DNA from 4 places in the Limnohabitans sp. JirII-29 genome. Region 2 is predicted to be linked to each of the others. Evidence: predicted binding sites of a transcription regulator. Region 2 holds the regulator's gene; each other region holds the start of a gene.
What was found. Region 2 encodes sigma-54, which starts transcription at its own class of promoters, with help from an activator protein. Its sites were predicted from a motif close to TGGCANGNAANCTGCTTT; they were not measured.
Positions count from the first base shown of each region.

Region 1: B9Z39_RS08885 (TorF family putative porin) is a predicted target of sigma-54. The motif match lies at 2,098-2,115, and genes of this name have one in related genera.
Region 3: B9Z39_RS08510 (ammonium transporter) is a predicted target of sigma-54. The motif match lies at 2,415-2,432, and genes of this name have one in related genera.
Region 4: B9Z39_RS15520 (urease subunit gamma) is a predicted target of sigma-54. The motif match lies at 2,332-2,349, and genes of this name have one in related genera.

Region 1 is NZ_NESB01000004.1:304,839-309,049, forward strand. It holds gene B9Z39_RS08875 (PsiF family protein) at 1-278, opposite strand, end outside; gene B9Z39_RS08880 (YifB family Mg chelatase-like AAA ATPase) at 401-1,948, opposite strand; gene B9Z39_RS08885 (TorF family putative porin) at 2,153-2,935, shown strand; gene glnK (P-II family nitrogen regulator) at 2,967-3,305, shown strand; gene B9Z39_RS08895 (ammonium transporter) at 3,343-4,211, shown strand, end outside.
Region 2 is NZ_NESB01000004.1:11,633-15,843, reverse strand. It holds gene lptA (lipopolysaccharide transport periplasmic protein LptA) at 54-572, shown strand; gene lptB (LPS export ABC transporter ATP-binding protein) at 569-1,351, shown strand; gene B9Z39_RS07555 (RNA polymerase factor sigma-54) at 1,374-2,936, shown strand; gene B9Z39_RS07550 (class I SAM-dependent RNA methyltransferase) at 2,996-4,211, shown strand, end outside.
Region 3 is NZ_NESB01000004.1:213,268-217,478, reverse strand. It holds gene lptC (LPS export ABC transporter periplasmic protein LptC) at 1-409, shown strand, start outside; gene B9Z39_RS08515 (RNA-binding protein) at 480-926, opposite strand; gene B9Z39_RS08510 (ammonium transporter) at 1,143-2,345, opposite strand; gene B9Z39_RS08505 (TMEM165/GDT1 family protein) at 2,521-2,964, shown strand; gene gap (type I glyceraldehyde-3-phosphate dehydrogenase) at 2,919-3,917, opposite strand; gene tkt (transketolase) at 3,959-4,211, opposite strand, start outside.
Region 4 is NZ_NESB01000012.1:29,427-33,637, forward strand. It holds gene urtB (urea ABC transporter permease subunit UrtB) at 1-712, opposite strand, end outside; gene urtA (urea ABC transporter substrate-binding protein) at 776-2,047, opposite strand; gene B9Z39_RS15520 (urease subunit gamma) at 2,359-2,661, shown strand; gene B9Z39_RS17015 (hypothetical protein) at 2,704-2,871, shown strand; gene B9Z39_RS15525 (urease subunit beta) at 2,884-3,213, shown strand; gene ureC (urease subunit alpha) at 3,213-4,211, shown strand, end outside.

The DNA of each region.
Region 1 (4,211 bases), 290 kb from region 2:
TCGTCGCCTTTGAGTCCTGCGGCTTCTTCGTTGCAGCGCTTCATTTTGTTTTGTTGTGAGCCAGTGCCTTTGGACTTGGCTGTTTCTGTGTCGGCAGCAGGCGCTTTGGCGCTCAGGCACTCCTTCATGAAGGCTTTGCGCTCGTCGCCTTTCTTGCCTTCGGCGCTCTTGTTACAAGTGGCCATCTTGGTTTGCTGGGTCGGTTTGTCGCCTTCGGCGCGTGCGGTGTTGAAAGCCAAGGCGCACGCCAAGCTGGTCCATGCCAAAAGTTTGTTCATCGTGTTTCTCCGTTGTGTGAAAGTGAAGCCCTCATGCAACCGCAGCGAGGGTCGATAAATTCGATCACGCACAACCCAAACGGGAACACATCGCACACAGATAAAAAGTGAGCCATACCTTCTCAGTGCGTGGACAGAACCCGTCTGTATTGCACCGCTTCTGCCACATGCGCGGTATGGACGGCATCGCTCTCGGCCAAGTCGGCGATGGTGCGCGCCACACGCAGCACGCGGTGGGTGCTGCGGCTTGACCAGCCGAGTTTGGTGGCGGCATGGTTCAGAAACTGTGTGGCGGCTGTGTCGAGACGCAGGTGGGTCTCAAGCGCTTGCCCATGCAGGGCCTGGTTGGGCACGCCTTGTCTGGCCATGGCTCGGGCGTGGGCGCTTAAGCAACGCATACGAACTTGCACGGTTGGTTCGCTGGCGCCTGATTGCAGCAACACATGAGGGGTCAGTGCCGGGACTTCAACTTGTAGGTCTATGCGGTCTAGCAGCGGGCCGCTGAGTTTGGCTTGGTAACGCGCGACTTGGTCTGGCGTGCAGCGGCAGGCCTTGATGGCTGAGCCCAAGTGGCCGCATGGGCAAGGGTTCATCGCAGCAATCAACTGAAACTGCGCCGGAAACTCCGCTTGCGTGGCTGCACGTGACAAGGTGATGTGCCCGCTCTCTAGTGGCTCACGCAGTGCTTCGAGTGCGCGCCTGGGAAACTCGGGCAGCTCATCCAAAAACAACACACCGTGGTGTGCGAGCGAGATTTCGCCGGGACGTGGTGGCGTGCCTCCGCCGACCAGCGCAACGGAGGTGGCGGTGTGGTGTGGACTGCGCGTGGGGCGTTGCATCCACTGCGACAACGCAAACCGACCCGCCAAGCTGGCAATGGCGGCACTCTCTAAGGCTTCGTCCAAGCTCATGTCTGGTAACAACGCGGCAAAGCGCTGCGCGAGCATGGATTTGCCCGAGCCCGGGGGACCGACAAACAGCAGCGAATGACCGCCTGCGGCGGCGATTTCAAGCGCACGTCTGGGGACGGCTTGACCTTTGACATCGGCCAGATCAGCACCGTCATGGGGCCGTGAGCCGTTCTTTGGTGCAGGCGATAACCGAGCCCAGCCCATTCCATCGATGGCGAGCGTTTGCGCTAGATCTGTCTCTGGTTTGGCAAAGTGCGCGACCACATCTTTCAAATGGTGCGCACAGTACACCTCCGCGGTGGGAACCAAAGCCGCTTCTTCGGCGCTGGTGCGTGGCAGCACCAGGCGTGTGCGTACCCCTGCGCCATGCAAAGCCAGTCCCATGGCCAAGGCGCCGCGTACTGGGCGCAGCTCACCCGAAAGCGATAACTCGCCTGCAAACTCGTGCAGTGCCAAAGCCTCAGCATCCAATTGCCCATGAGCGGCCAAGATGCCGAGCGCGATGGGCAAATCGAAGCGCCCCGAATCTTTGGGCAGATCAGCAGGGGCCAAATTGACCGTGATGCGCTTGTTGCTGGGGAAGTCGAGCCCCGAATTCTGAATGGCGCAGCGCACCCGTTCACGTGCCTCTTTGACCTCGGTGTCGGCCAAGCCCACCAGTGTGAAGCTGGGCAATCCATTGGCCAGATGCACCTCGACCGTCACGGCAGGAGCACGCAACCCCAACAGCGCACGGCTGTGAATCAAAGCAAGTGTCATATATCTCCCGTGTGATTGAGCCCCAATGCAGGGCAAGCAAGGCGAAGGTGCGCACCAAATATGTGCGCCAAAATGGTTCTGTGTTCAGACTACCGCATCACTTTGGGGGGTTGTGTAGGTGCGATAAACACTTTTGTTTACTCCTTCCCTGGCACGGACCCTGCTAACTGAACATGTACCCAATCTTTTTCATGGAGAAAACAAATGAACATCAAGTCCAAACTTCTGCTGGCCCTCTTGGCCACCTCTTCGGCTGCTTTTGCTCAGACAGCACCTGCTGCGCCTGAGTCGACCTTGGGCTACAACGTGGGTGTGGCGAGCGAGTACCGCTACCGCGGCATTGCACAAACGCACGGCCAACCTGCGCTGCAAGGTGGCGTGGATTACGCGAACACCAATGGCTTTTACCTGGGGGCTTGGGCTTCAACCATTCGTTGGATCAAAGACAACAGCACGGCAGCCAGCCCTGTCAAAGGTCCCGTTGAAATCGATCTGTACGGTGGCTACAAAGGTGAAGCAGCTGGTTTGGCTTATGACGTGGGTTATCTGCGCTACCAATACCAGGGCAATACGTTGAAAAACACTGGAACAGGCACGACGTGGACCAATGCCAACACCGACGAAATTTATGGTGCCGTCACTGCTGGCGCTTACACAGCCAAGTACTCTTACTCTTTGTCTGATTTGTTCGGCAACATCAATTCCAAGGGCAGCACTTACATTGACTTGAGCGCCACCTTTGACCTGGGTGACGGCTACTCGCTGGTTCCCCACGCTGGTCGCCAGGTGGTGAAGAACACCGCTGCTGCCAATTACACAGATGTGGCGTTGACTTTGAACAAAGATCTGGGTGACGGCTTGTCTGCCAGTGCATCTGCAATCAGCACGAACGGTAATGGCGCTTCGGGTGGCTTCTACAGTAGCCCTTACCAGTCCTTCAACCAAGCCAAGAGCACTGTTGTCCTTGGCGTGAAATACAGCTTCTAAACCAAGCTCGTCGTCTTCTCTAGGAGCAACCATGAAACTCATCACCGCCATCATCAAACCTTTCAAGTTGGACGAGGTTCGCGAAGCCTTGTCGCAAATTGGGGTTCAAGGCATCACTGTCACAGAAGTCAAAGGCTTTGGCCGTCAGAAAGGCCATACCGAGTTGTATCGCGGTGCCGAGTACGTGGTTGACTTCTTGCCTAAGGTCAAGATTGAAGCCGCTGTGGCTTCAGAACAAGTCGACCGCGCCATCGAAGCCATTGAGGGTTCTGCCCGCACCGGCAAGATTGGCGACGGCAAGATTTTTGTCTACGACCTCGAACAAGTGGTTCGCATTCGCACCGGTGAAACCGGTCCCGAAGCCCTTTGATCGTGTCGCACAGACGCCCTTTTTGAAAGACCCCATCATGAAAAAACTGCTTGCCTCCCTCGCCCTCGGGCTAGGCCTGCTGCTCGGCGGCTCTGCCGTCATGGCGCAGACCGCAGCGCCCGCTGCTCCTGTTGCTGAAGCCAAGGCCACTGCGCCAGCTGCTGCTGCTGCAGCCGCCGCACCTGCTGCTGCCGAAGCTGCTCCAGCTCCCGTGCCTAACAAAGGCGATACCGCTTGGATGACCGTGGCCACTGTGCTCGTGATTCTGATGACCATCCCTGGTCTGGCCTTGTTCTACGGCGGTTTGGTCCGCAGCAAGAACATGCTGTCCGTGTTGATGCAGGTGTTTGTCGTGACCTCCTTGATTTATGTCTTGTGGGTGATCTACGGCTACTCCATGACCTTCTCGGCGGGTAATCCGTTCATTGGTGGACTGGACAAGTTGTTCTTCAAAGGCATCACGCCTGACTCCATTGCTGCCACGTTCAGCAAAGGTGTGGTGATTCCCGAGTTGACCTTCGCTGCCTTCCAAGCCACGTTTGCTGCCATCACTTGTACCTTGATCGTGGGTGCTTTCGCTGAGCGCGCTCGCTTCTCTGCGGTGTTGTTGTTCTGCGCTTTGTGGTTCACCTTCAGCTACATGCCTGTGGCCCACATGGTTTGGTATTGGGACGGCCCTGACGCCATCACCGACGCTGCTTCTTTGGAAACTGTCACAGCTGCCGCAGGTTGGTTGTGGGCCAAGGGTGCACTCGACTTCGCTGGCGGTACCGTCGTGCACATCAACGCTGCTGTGGCAGGTTTGGTGGGCGCTTATGTGATCGGCAAGCGCACGGGTTATGGCAAAGAGTCCATGGCACCTCACAGCTTGACCTTGACCATGGTGGGCGCATCGCTGCTGTGGGT
Region 2 (4,211 bases):
ACAGCAATATTCGTGCCTTGACTTCATTCGCTTCTTTTTCGTTGGTTTTGCTCTTGGCCGTCTTGCCGGCGGCAGCGCACGCGGAAAAAGCCGACAAAGACAAACCGCTCAACATCGAGGCTGACAGCCTGGTGCACGACGAGCTCAAGCAAATCAGCGTCTTCAAAGGCCGTGCGGTCTTGACCAAGGGCACCATGGTCATGCGCGGTGAGCGCATTGAGATTCGTCAGGATGCGGATGGTTACCAATTTGGTCTGATCTTGCCCGAGCCCAACAAGCGCGCTTTTTTCCGTCAAAAGCGTGAAGGCCTGGATGAGTACATGGAAGGCGAAGGCCTGCGCATTGACTACGACGGACGCGCCGACCAAGTCATCATGAGCGACCAAGCCGAAGTGCGCCGCTACCGTGGCGCTGTGCTGGCCGACCAAATGACGGGCAAGCGCATCGTCTACAACAACCTCACGGACGTGTTCACCATCGACGGCCAAAAGGCCGGTGAGACGGGTAAGTCCACCGGAGGTCGGGTCCGTGCCACCTTGGCGCCGCGCAGCACAACGACGGACAACAAGTGACCGAGACACTTTCCACCACGCCTTTTACGGATACTTCGGTGAGTTGCCTGGAGGCCTTGCATTTGCAAAAAGCCTACGGCAGCCGCAAGGTGGTGCACGATGTGTCCATCTCCGTGAAAAAAGGCGAAGTGGTGGGCTTGTTGGGCCCCAATGGCGCGGGCAAAACGACCTCGTTTTACATGATCGTGGGCCTGGTGCGGGCCGATGCGGGCAGCATCACCATCGACGGCCAGCCCATCACCCATTTGCCGATTCACAGTCGTTCGCGTTTGGGCTTGAGCTATTTGCCGCAAGAGGCCTCGATTTTTCGCAAGCTCAATGTGCAAGACAACGTGCGCGCGGTGCTGGAGTTGCAACGCGATGACCACGGTGCCCCGCTGACCGAGGGTGAGATCGACCGTCGCCTGACCGCCTTGCTGCAAGAGTTGCGAGTCGAGCATTTGCGCATGTCGCCCTCCGTGGCCTTGTCGGGTGGCGAGCGTCGCCGGGTCGAAATTGCCCGTGCCTTGGCCACTCAGCCGCGTTTTATCTTGCTCGATGAGCCATTTGCCGGCATCGATCCGATTGCCGTGATTGAAATTCAACGCATCATTGGTTTTTTGAAAGCACGTGGCATGGGGGTGTTGATCACCGACCACAACGTGCGCGAGACGCTGGGCATTTGCGACCACGCCTGCATCATCAGCGAAGGCCGTGTGCTGGCCCAAGGCACGCCCACCGAGATTGTCGAGAACGCCGATGTGCGTCGCGTCTATCTTGGCGAACACTTCCGCATGTAGCCATGGCCCTCGCACCTACCCTATGAAGCAAGGCCTCTCCCTACGCGTCTCCCAGCATCTGGCCCTGACGCCGCAGCTGCAGCAGTCGATCCGTCTGTTGCAGCTGTCCACGCTGGAGTTGAGCCAAGAGATTGAGCAGATGCTCGACGAGAACCCGTTTCTCGACAAAGAATTTGAAGAGGCACCACGCGAAGAATTTGGCGTGGCCCAGGCCGACACGCCCGCACATGCGGACGATGCAGAGCCAGCGCGCGAGATGGCCGCGATGGACAACACCGTGTCTGAAATTTCGGTCGACAACACCGCCAGCGACACAGAACCCAGCGTGGACGGCGTGGCTGAGAGCTGGGAGGGGGACGGCAGCGTGGAGTTCTCCGCCGATGACTCCGAGTGGGGCGGCGACGCCCCCGCGCACAACAACACCGGCGGCGACGATGCGGCAGATGCCACCGAGTTGGCCCGCAGCCAAGAATCGTTGACCGCGCATTTGCATCGCCAGGCCTTGTCCTTGCGCCTGAGCGAGACCGACCGCTCGGCCCTGCGTTACCTGATTGAAAACCTCAACGACGATGGCTACCTGGAAGACTCGCTGCGCAGCCTGGCCGAGGGCCTGGCAGGCGACGACGAAGAGCAGTTGGAAGAGTTGGAACACCGCTTTCAAGTGGCCTTGCATTTGCTGCAAAGCCTGGAGCCTGTGGGCGTGGGCGCCCGCGATTTGGCCGAATGCCTGTGCTTGCAAATCAAGGCTTTGAAACCCAAGGGCGAAGAAGCGCAAATGGTGTGCGATGTGGCTCTGCGCATGTGCCAGCAGCCGCTGGAGTTGCTCGCCAAGCGCGACATCAAGCGTTTGATGCTGGCGCTGGGCGACAGCGAGGCGCACATCAAGGCCGCTATTCCGCTGATTGCCCGACTCGAACCCAAACCAGGCCGACGTTTTGCCGACGTGGAACGCCATGTGGTGGTGCCCGATGTGCTGGTCACGCGCATTGGCAAATCGGTCACGCCCAAGTTTCGCGTCATGCTCAACCCCGATGTGATGCCACGTCTGCGGGTGCACGACATTTATGCCAACGCCTTGAAGGGCGGCAAGGGCGAGGCGCACCAGGGCTTGCAGCAACGCCTGCAAGAGGCGCGCTGGTTCATCAAAAACATCCAACAGCGCTTTGACACCATCTTGCGGGTGAGCAACGCCATTGCCGAGCGACAGAAAAACTTTTTCATCCACGGCGAACTCGCCATGCGCCCGATGGTGCTGCGTGAGATTGCCGAAGAGCTGGGGCTGCACGAGTCCACCATCAGCCGCGTCACCACCAACAAGTACATGAGCACGCCGTTTGGCACCTTTGAGCTGAAGTACTTCTTTGGCTCAGGACTCGAAACAGACAGCGGCAACAACGCGTCCAGCACGGCGGTGCGCGCGCTCATCAAACAATTCGTGGCCAGCGAAAACCCCAAAAAACCCTTGTCAGACAACCAGCTGTCTGAGATGCTCAAAGAGCAAGGCATTGAGTGCGCACGTCGCACCGTGGCCAAGTACCGCGAGGCGCTGCGGATTGCGCCGACCACGTTGCGCAAAGCGCTGTAAACACTAGCTCGGCTGACCGGTCAGGCTTGTGCTGGCGGATTGGCTTTGAACGGATCACCATGAATCAACTCCATCTCTTTTTACCGTGCGCCGCAGGCGTTGAAACTTATCTGGCCACCGAGGTGCAACGCATCACCGGCATCGGGTCAGACGACTTGCGTGCTTTTCGCGCCGGCGTGATGGTGCGCGGCTCGTGGCGTGACGCCATGCTGCTCAACCTGCACAGCCGTTTGGCCCAGCGTGTGTTGGTGGAGCTGTCGTACACCCAATACCGCTCGGAACAAGACTTGTACAACGCGGCCTCCAGCGTGGCGTGGGAGCTGTGGTTCACGCCCAAACAGAGCTTCAAGATCGAAATCACCGCGCAGCACAGCCCCCTCAAGAGCCTGAACTTTGCCGCGCTCAAAATCAAAGACGCGGTGGCCGACCGCTTCCGCAACAAAAGCGGTGTCCGCCCCGATGTGGACACCCGTTGGCCCGATTCACGCATCTACGCCCACCTGACCACCGACGAGCTCACCCTCTACATCGACACCTCGGGCGAGCCCTTGTTCAAACGCGGCTGGCGCGCCGACAAAGGCGACGCACCTTTGAAAGAAACCTTGGCCGCAGCCATGTTGGCGGCCAGTGGCTGGAGCCAGGGCGATGGCACACCCGCCAACCCCGACGGCTGGTGCGCGCAGGGCGTGCCTTTGTATGACCCGTGCTGCGGCAGCGGCACCATCGCCATCGAGGCGGCGCAAATTGCGTGCAACATTGCGCCGGGCTCGATGCGTCGCTTTGGTTTTGAAAAGCTGGTACCGTTTCAGCCACACGTCTGGCAAGGCCTGTTGGAAAACGCGCGAGGCCAGCAGTGCGCACCGCGTGCGCCCGTGTTTGGCAGCGATGTGGCGTTTCGCATGGTCGACTTTGCACAGCGCAATGCCGAGCGTGCCGGTGTGGCCCATGCGGTGGAGTTGCGCGGCGGTGATGCGCTGCAACGCATGCCGCCGTCGGACCTGCCCGGCGTGATGTTGGTCAACCCACCGTACGGCGAACGCATTGAGGCGGCGGGTATTGCGGGTGCCGCACGTCGTGCCCGTTATGCGCCGCCCACCGAGTACGTGTCGCCCTATGAAGATGTGATGGACGACGAAGCGCCCGACGGTGCGCGCCTAGACACCCCCCGCTTTGGCGCGCGTGAGATCACACAAACCGAAGACGGGGGCGATTTTTTCAGCCAGCTTGCCAGCCATTGGAAAAAGAACTACCCCGGTTGGACCGCCTGGATGTTGA
Region 3 (4,211 bases), 200 kb from region 2:
AATGGCAGGAGTGCAAGGCCGACACTATCCAGACACCGATACTCTTGAAATAGACCAGCCACGTATTCGTGCGATCTCTAGAGAGGGTCGTATCACCACGGCGCGTGCTACGCGTGCCGTGATCAATGCCGATGGCTCAGAAATTCAGCTGTTTGAGAAAACAGTATTGATCCGAGAGGCTGCTCAAAGTGCACGGGGTGAGATATGGCCGCGTAGCGAATTGCGCAGTGAGTTTTTACACTTGTTTCCCAATACAGAAAAAATCCGAACGCATTTACCCGTGGAGCTGCTTAGGGGCGATGGCGAACGATTCACGGCTGATCACATGGATTACGACAACATGGACCGCTTGATGCAACTGGGCGGTCGTGTGCATGGCACGATATTGCCGCGTAAAAGCAAACCCTAAGGCGTGTGAGTAGACAGCAAAAAGGCTCCCGAGGGAGCCTTTTGATTTGCTTCAGCGTGAGCTGGGCAGATTAGTAGCTGTTGCCGCCGCCGCCAAAGCCGCCGCGACCACCGCCGCCGCCACTGCGACCACCGCCGCCGCCTTCGCGACCGCCGCCACCGTAGGGGCTACGGAAACCGCCGCCGCCACCACCTTCGCGACCGCCACCACCGTAGCCGCCACCGCCACCACCACCGTAGCTACCGCCGCCGGTACGTGGAGGACGTGCCTCCATGGGGCGTGCTTCGTTGACAACCAGGCTACGACCACCCAAAGGTGCGCCGTTCATGCCTTCAACAGCGGCTTGTGCTTCGGCGTCGCTGCCCATTTCCACAAAACCAAAACCTTTGGAACGACCAGTGTCGCGCTCCATCATGACTTTGGCGCTGGTCACAGTACCGAACTGTCCGAAAGACTGCTCAAGATCGCTGTCGCGTACCGAATACGGCAAATTGCCGACGTACAGTTTATTGCCCATGAAAGGGACTCCTTAAAACACAAAAAACAAGCGATGGAGTCCCGAATGCACAACGCAACCAAAGCGGTGGCGCGAAACTGACCGATCACCAAACACACTGTGCTGGCGCGAGCGCCAACCCAGCAAAGACCATTATGGAGCACAAGTGAGCAGAAAAACCAAGCGTTTACCTGTATTTGAAAGAATTCATGCGTGAAAAACCACAATTCATGCGGCTTACCAGCTCACTTCTCGTTCGGGTGTTCCGCTGATCTTGTGAATTGTCAAATCGGCTCCTTCAAATTCTTCCTCTTGGCTCAGCCGCAAACCAAGGGATATTTTCAAAATACCGTAAACCACAAAGCCCCCAATCAAGGCCCAGCAAACCCCCAATGCCGTACCTGCCAACTGGGCCGACAAGCTCACCCCACCTAGGCCGCCGAGCGTTGTGGTGCCAAAAATGCCAGCGGCAATGCCGCCCCAGGTGCCACACAAACCGTGCAAAGGCCAGACTCCCAACACATCGTCAATACGCCATTTATTTTGTGTCAGCGTGAACATGACCACAAAAATGGCCCCAGCCACAGCGCCAACCACCAAAGCGCCCATCGGGTGCATCACATCAGAGCCAGCGCAAACAGCGACCAAACCGGCAAGTGGGCCGTTGTGCACGAAGCCAGGATCGTTTTTACCCAACAGCAGAGCAACCAAAGTGCCGCCGACCATGGCCATCAGTGAATTTACCGCCACCAAACCAGAAATTTTGTCTAGCGTTTGAGCGCTCATCACGTTGAATCCAAACCAGCCCACGATCAAAATCCATGCGCCTAAGGCGAGAAAGGGGATGCTTGAAGGTGGATGGGCAGAGACAGCCCCGTCTTTGCGGTAACGGTTGCTGCGTGCGCCTAGTAATAACACGGCGGGTAAAGCAATCCAGCCCCCCAAGGCATGCACAACCACGGAGCCTGCGAAATCATGGAACTCTTCACCGGTGCTGGTTTTGAGCCAAGCCTGAACACCGAAATGTTGATTCCAGGCAATGCCTTCATAAAAGGGATAAATAAAACCGACGATCACGGCGGTGGCAATAAGCTGTGGCCAAAACTTGGCGCGCTCAGCAATGCCGCCAGAAATAATCGCAGGAATGGCAGCAGCGAAAGTCAACAAAAAGAAGAACTTCACGAGTTCGTAGCCATTTTTGGCCGCTAGTGTTTCGGCTCCCACCATGAAACTCGTGCCATAGGCTACGCCGTAACCGACCACAAAATAAGCGACGGTCGATACGCAAAAGTCCACCAAAATTTTCACCAAAGCATTGACCTGGTTTTTTTTGCGAACGGTGCCTAGTTCTAAGAAAGCAAAGCCGGCATGCATTGCCAGCACCATGATGGCTCCGAGGAGGATGAACAGTGCATCTGCGCCCTGTTTAAGTGCGTCCATGAATAAATCCTTGATGGGTTGAACTTGTTTGGTGCGAGTCGGTGCTTTTTTTACAAAGCGCACCATATGCAAGCAATAAACGCACCAAACAAGTAGCCCATCACGGTTTTGGGGCGAAATTTTTCACAAGAATAGATTTTTCGTATACGTAGATAGATCGCATCTTCATATTGGCATGGCCATTTGGACGTTGATTCCGGACAAAATCGAAGAGGAAGAAACGCAGATTGCACAACGTTTTGGTGTGGTCGGGGCGACTTTTGTCACGTTTTTTCTGGCGGAGATGGGAGACAAAACCCAAATCGCGACGGTGGCCATGGCGGTTCACTATGGCGATCCACTCCTGGTGGTGATGGGGTCCACGCTAGGCATGCTGATTGCAGACGTACCCGCCGTGTTTTTGGGGAATAGATTGGCAGACCGCATTCCCATGAAGCTTGTTCACACCATGCCCGTCGCCATATTTGCGGCGCTCGGTGTGGGCCATACTGGTTGTGGCATAAAAAACGCCCGCAGCATTCAAGCCCGGGCGCTGGATGCTCAAGGCACCTCGAGTGCCTTGGGCTTGCCGTATTACTTGGCGATGACGCGAACCATCTCCAAACACTTGTTCGAGTAGCCCCACTCGTTGTCGTACCAAGACACGATTTTCACGAAGGTGCTATCCAGTGCAATGCCGGCATCTGCGTCAAACACGCTGGTGCATGGCTCGCCGCGGAAGTCCGTGGCAACCACTTTGTCTTCCGTGTAACCCAACACGCCTTTCAAGGCGCCCTGGCTTTGTGCTTTCATTTCGGCGCAGATTTCAGCGTAGCTGGCTTCTTTGTTCAATTCAACCGTCAAGTCCACCACCGACACGTCAGAGGTTGGCACGCGGAAGGACATGCCAGTGAGCTTTTTGTTCAGCTCTGGAATTACCACGCCCACCGCCTTGGCGGCGCCAGTGCTGGAGGGGATGATGTTTTCCAAGATGCCACGGCCACCGCGCCAGTCTTTGTTGGACGGGCCGTCCACGGTTTTTTGGGTGGCGGTGGCTGCGTGCACGGTGGTCATCAGGCCGCGCTTGATACCCCATTTGTCGTTCAACACTTTGGCCACAGGTGCCAAGCAGTTGGTGGTGCAAGAAGCGTTAGACACGATGGCTTGGCCCGCATACGTGGTGTGGTTCACACCGTACACAAACATGGGGGTGTCGTCTTTGGAAGGCGCTGACAGCAACACTTTCTTGGCACCTGCCGCCAAGTGTTTCTCGGCCGTGGGCTTGTCCAAGAACAAACCAGTGGCTTCAATCACGATGTCAGCACCGATCTCGTTCCACTTCAAAGCCGACGGATCACGTTCTTGGGTCAGTCGAATCTTTTTGCCATTGACCACCAGGTTGCCACCGTCCACAGACACCTCACCTTTGAAGCGGCCATGCACGCTGTCGTACTTGAGCATGTATGCCAAGTAATCGGGTTCCAGCAAGTCGTTGATGCCAACCACTTCGATGTCGTTGAAGTTCTGTACAGCGGCGCGAAACACCATGCGTCCGATACGACCGAAGCCGTTGATACCGATCTTGATAGCCATGAAATTACCCTTCTAAAGTTAAAAATGAAGCAGTGAAACAGTTACTTGGCCAGCACGGCTTGCACCGTCTCGGCCACGTTCTCGGGGGTGAAGCCAAAGTGCTTGAACAGCACCGGTGCAGGCGCGGACTCGCCGTAAGTGTCGATGCCCACCACCGCGGAGACACCATATTTCCACCAGCCGTCGGTCGAGCCCATCTCCACGGCAATGCGTGGGATGCCCGCTGGCAAGACCGCCGATTTGTACGCCACACTTTGACGATCAAAGGTGGTGGTGCTGGGCACAGACACCACG
Region 4 (4,211 bases), on a different contig from region 2:
GGCTGATGCCGGTGAACAAAGCACCCAGCTTCTCGCCCCAATTCAACGCCGATTGGATGGTGCGCAACGACGACTCCAATTGCGCGCGCACTTGCTTGTCGTCTTCTTGGCTCAAGCGCTGGTTGAGCAGCAACTGGGTGTCTGGGGTTTGGCTCTCGGCCAAGGCCTTGGCAGACGCCAAGCGCTCAGCCACCTTCTCGCTGTTGAGCAGCACAGCGGCACGGGCCAACAACATTTGTGTTTTGACCTTGGCATCGGCTTCAGCGCCCAAGGCTTTTTCCAACATGGCCAGCTTGGTCGGGTCTGGCTCTTTGAGCAAAGCATTCACCGCAGCCAAGCGCTTGGCCGCGTCGGGGCTGAGCAACTGCAAGGCCGCCAAGGCGGAGTCCACCTCGCCGCGCATGCGGTTGTTGTTGATCACATCCTCCGCGCCCTCGGGCAAAGCCATGGTGTTGCCGGTCACCGGATCTGTGGCTTGGCCATCGCGCACCACCAACACCTGAGCGCCATGGAGCTTGACCGCATCGTCGGCCATGGCCTGCAAGAAAGCAGCTGTTTTTTCATCGGGCGAGGCCAAGGCCTGCTGCAACGCGGTGATGCGTGCATCCGTCTCGCCCACTGTCAAGGCACGTGCCTGCTCTGCGGTCAACGCATGGGCATGCGCCCCCCACAGCAGTCCACAGGCAATTCCCAAAAAGGCCAATCGATTCATCGACATTCCAGTAAAAAAGGGGAGAGCAGCGCCCTCCCCCAAAGTTCATCCCTAGGAAAACGCTTACTTCTTCACAGGTTCATCAGGCTTCTTGTCGTTGCCTTCAATGAACGGGCTCCATGGCTTGGCCTTGACAGGACCGGGTGTCTTCCACACCACGTTGAATTGGCCATCGGCCTTGATCTCGCCAATGAACACCGACTTGTGCAAGTGGTGGTTCTTCTCATCCATCTTGCTGGTGATGCCGCTCGGTGCCGTGAAGGTCTGACCCGCCATCGCCGCAATCACCTTGTCCACATCGGTGCTCTTGGCCTTCTCGACCGCTTGCTTCCACATGTTGATGCCGATGTAGGTGGCTTCCATCGGGTCGTTGGTCAGTGGCTTGTCCTTGTGACCCGCGATGTTGTGCGCCTTGGCATACGCAGCCCACTTCTTGATGAAGGCGTCGTTGGTCGGGTTCTTGATGCTCATGAAGTAGTTCCATGCCGCCAAGTGGCCCACCAGAGGCTTGGTGTCCACACCACGCAGCTCTTCTTCGCCCACACTGAATGCCACCACGGGCACGTCTTTGGCCTTCAAGCCTGCGTTGCCCAGTTCTTTGTAGAACGGCACGTTGGAGTCACCGTTGATGGTGGACACCACGGCGGTCTTGCCACCGGCTGAGAATTTCTTGATGTCGGCCACGATGGTTTGGTAGTCGCTGTGGCCAAACGGGGTGTACTTTTCGTCGATGTCAGACTCTTTCACGCCCTTGCTCTTGAGATAAGCGCGCAAGATTTTGTTGGTGGTGCGGGGGTACACATAGTCGGTACCCAGCAAGACCCAGCGCTTGGCAGCACCACCGTCTTTGCTCATCAAATAGTCCACGGCAGGGATGGCTTGTTGGTTCGGGGCAGCACCCGTGTAGAACACGTTTTTGCTCAGCTCTTCACCTTCGTATTGCACGGGGTAGAACAGCAAACCGTTGAGCTCTTCAACCACGGGCAACACCGACTTGCGCGACACGGAGGTCCAGCAACCAAACATCACGGCCACTTTGTCTTGGGTCAGCAACTGCTTGGTTTTTTCTGCAAACAAAGGCCAGTTGGAGGCGGGGTCGACCACCACGGGTTCGAGCTTTTTGCCCAGCACGCCGCCTTTGGCGTTGATTTCGTCAATCGCCATCAAGACGGTGTCTTTGAGCACGGTCTCCGAGATGGCCATGGTGCCCGACAGGCTGTGCAGCACGCCCACCTTGATGGTGTCTGCGGCAAAGGCTTGCGGCACAACGGCAAACGATCCCACCGACAGCGCTGCGGCTGCGGCCAGGGCCTTGAGGTTTCCTCGACGATTCATCATGGGGTTCACTCCAAATTAGAAAGTTCATCACGCGGGACCAACTCGACGCGCTCTTTCACCTTTTGCAAAGCCCGTGCCAGCACACTTTTTCCCTAAAGAAAATTCCAACTTCTATAAAGAGCCGGCTTCATTCCCACACAGCTCGGTGATGCGCACCAAGTTCGACCGCCACACCCCCTTTCAAACAGTCAACGCACAGATTGGGTGCATCCTATGACGCACCATGTCGGACTTTTCGCACCAAAGCATGCACATTTGCGTCACAACTCAGACGGACAATAGGGCACACAAGTTGCAAGGAAAAAACCATGGAACTCACACCTCGCGAAAAAGACAAACTCCTGATCTTCACCGCCGCGCTGCTGGCTGAACGGCGCCAAGCACGCGGCTTGAAACTCAACTACCCCGAAGCCGTGGCCCTGATCAGTGCCGCCGTGATGGAGGGCGCACGCGACGGCAAAACCGTGGCTCAACTCATGAGTGAAGGCCGCAGCGTCTTGACCCGTGCCGACGTGATGGACGGTGTGGCCGAGATGATTCCTGACATACAGGTGGAAGCCACCTTCCCCGACGGCACCAAGCTGGTGACCGTGCACCAACCCATTCTTTGACCTTGTTTTTTGCTGCGTGTCACACGCTGTGGAGCTGCCCCCATGAACAAACTTCTTTCTCTGCTGAGCGCACTCAGCCTCAACGCCTGGGCCCATGAAGGCCATGGCATCGAAGGCGCATCGCACTACCACGCCACCGATGTGGTGGGCTTTGTGGCAGCTGCCGCTGTCGCTGCTTTGCTGTGGTGGTTCACGGGCCGTGGCAAATAAAGCGAGGCGCACATGACACCCGGAGAACTCTTCATCGATGAGGGCGAACACACGCTCAACCCCGGACGGCGCACGCTGACCTTGGTGGTGCAAAACACCGGCGACCGCCCTATCCAAGTGGGCTCGCACTACCACTTTGCCGAAACCAATGGCGCCTTGGGCTTTGACCGCACGGCGGCACATGGCATGCGCCTGAACATTGCCTCGGGCACTGCGGTGCGCTTCGAGCCTGGTCAACAGCGCACGGTGGAGTTGGTCGATCTGGGCGGTGACCGCCAAGTGTTTGGTTTTCGCGGCTTGGTCAACGGCGCTGTTGACGCCCCTGTCAAAGGACAACACTGATGGCAACGATTGGCAAACGCGCTTACGCGGAAATGTTTGGCCCCACCGTGGGCGACCGGGTTCGTCTGGCTGACACCGATTTGGTGATTGAAGTCGAACAAGACTTCACCCTGCGCGCTGGTGGTTATGGCGAAGAAGTTAAATTTGGCGGCGGCAAAACCATCCGCGACGGCATGGCTCAAAGCCAACGCACACGCGATGGCACAGGCTCAGGCCCGCAAGCTGGCGGCGCGGTGGACACCGTGCTCACCAACGCGCTGATCCTGGACCACTGGGGCATCGTCAAAGCCGACATTGGCCTCAAGGGTGGGCGCATCGTGGCCATTGGCAAAGCCGGCAACCCCGACACCCAAGCCGGTGTGGACATCGTGATTGGCCCGGGCACAGAAGTCATCAGCTGCGAGGGCAACATCGTCACAGCGGGCGGCATCGACACCCACATCCACTTCATCGCGCCACAGCAAATTGAAGAAGCGCTGACCAGCGGTGTCACCACCATGATCGGCGGCGGCACCGGCCCGGCCACCGGCACCTTTGCCACCACCTGCACACCCGGGGCCTGGAACCTGGAGCGCATGCTGCAAGCCGCCGACGCCTTTCCCATGAACTTGGGCTTTTTGGGCAAGGGCAACGCGGCCCTGCCCGACGCCTTGCACGAACAAATCAACGCCGGGGCCATTGGCCTCAAGCTGCACGAAGACTGGGGCACCACACCGGCGGCCATTGACAACTGCCTGAACGTGGCCGAGGCCACCGACACCCAAGTGGCCATCCACACCGACACCCTCAACGAATCGGGCTTTGTGGAAGACACCGTGGCCGCGTTCAAAGGCCGCACCATCCACACCTTCCACACCGAAGGTGCGGGCGGTGGCCATGCGCCCGATATTTTGAAAGTGGTGGGCGAGGCCAATGTGTTGCCCTCCTCCACCAACCCCACGCGGCCCTACACCATCAACACGCTGGACGAACACGTCGACATGCTGATGGTCTGCCAC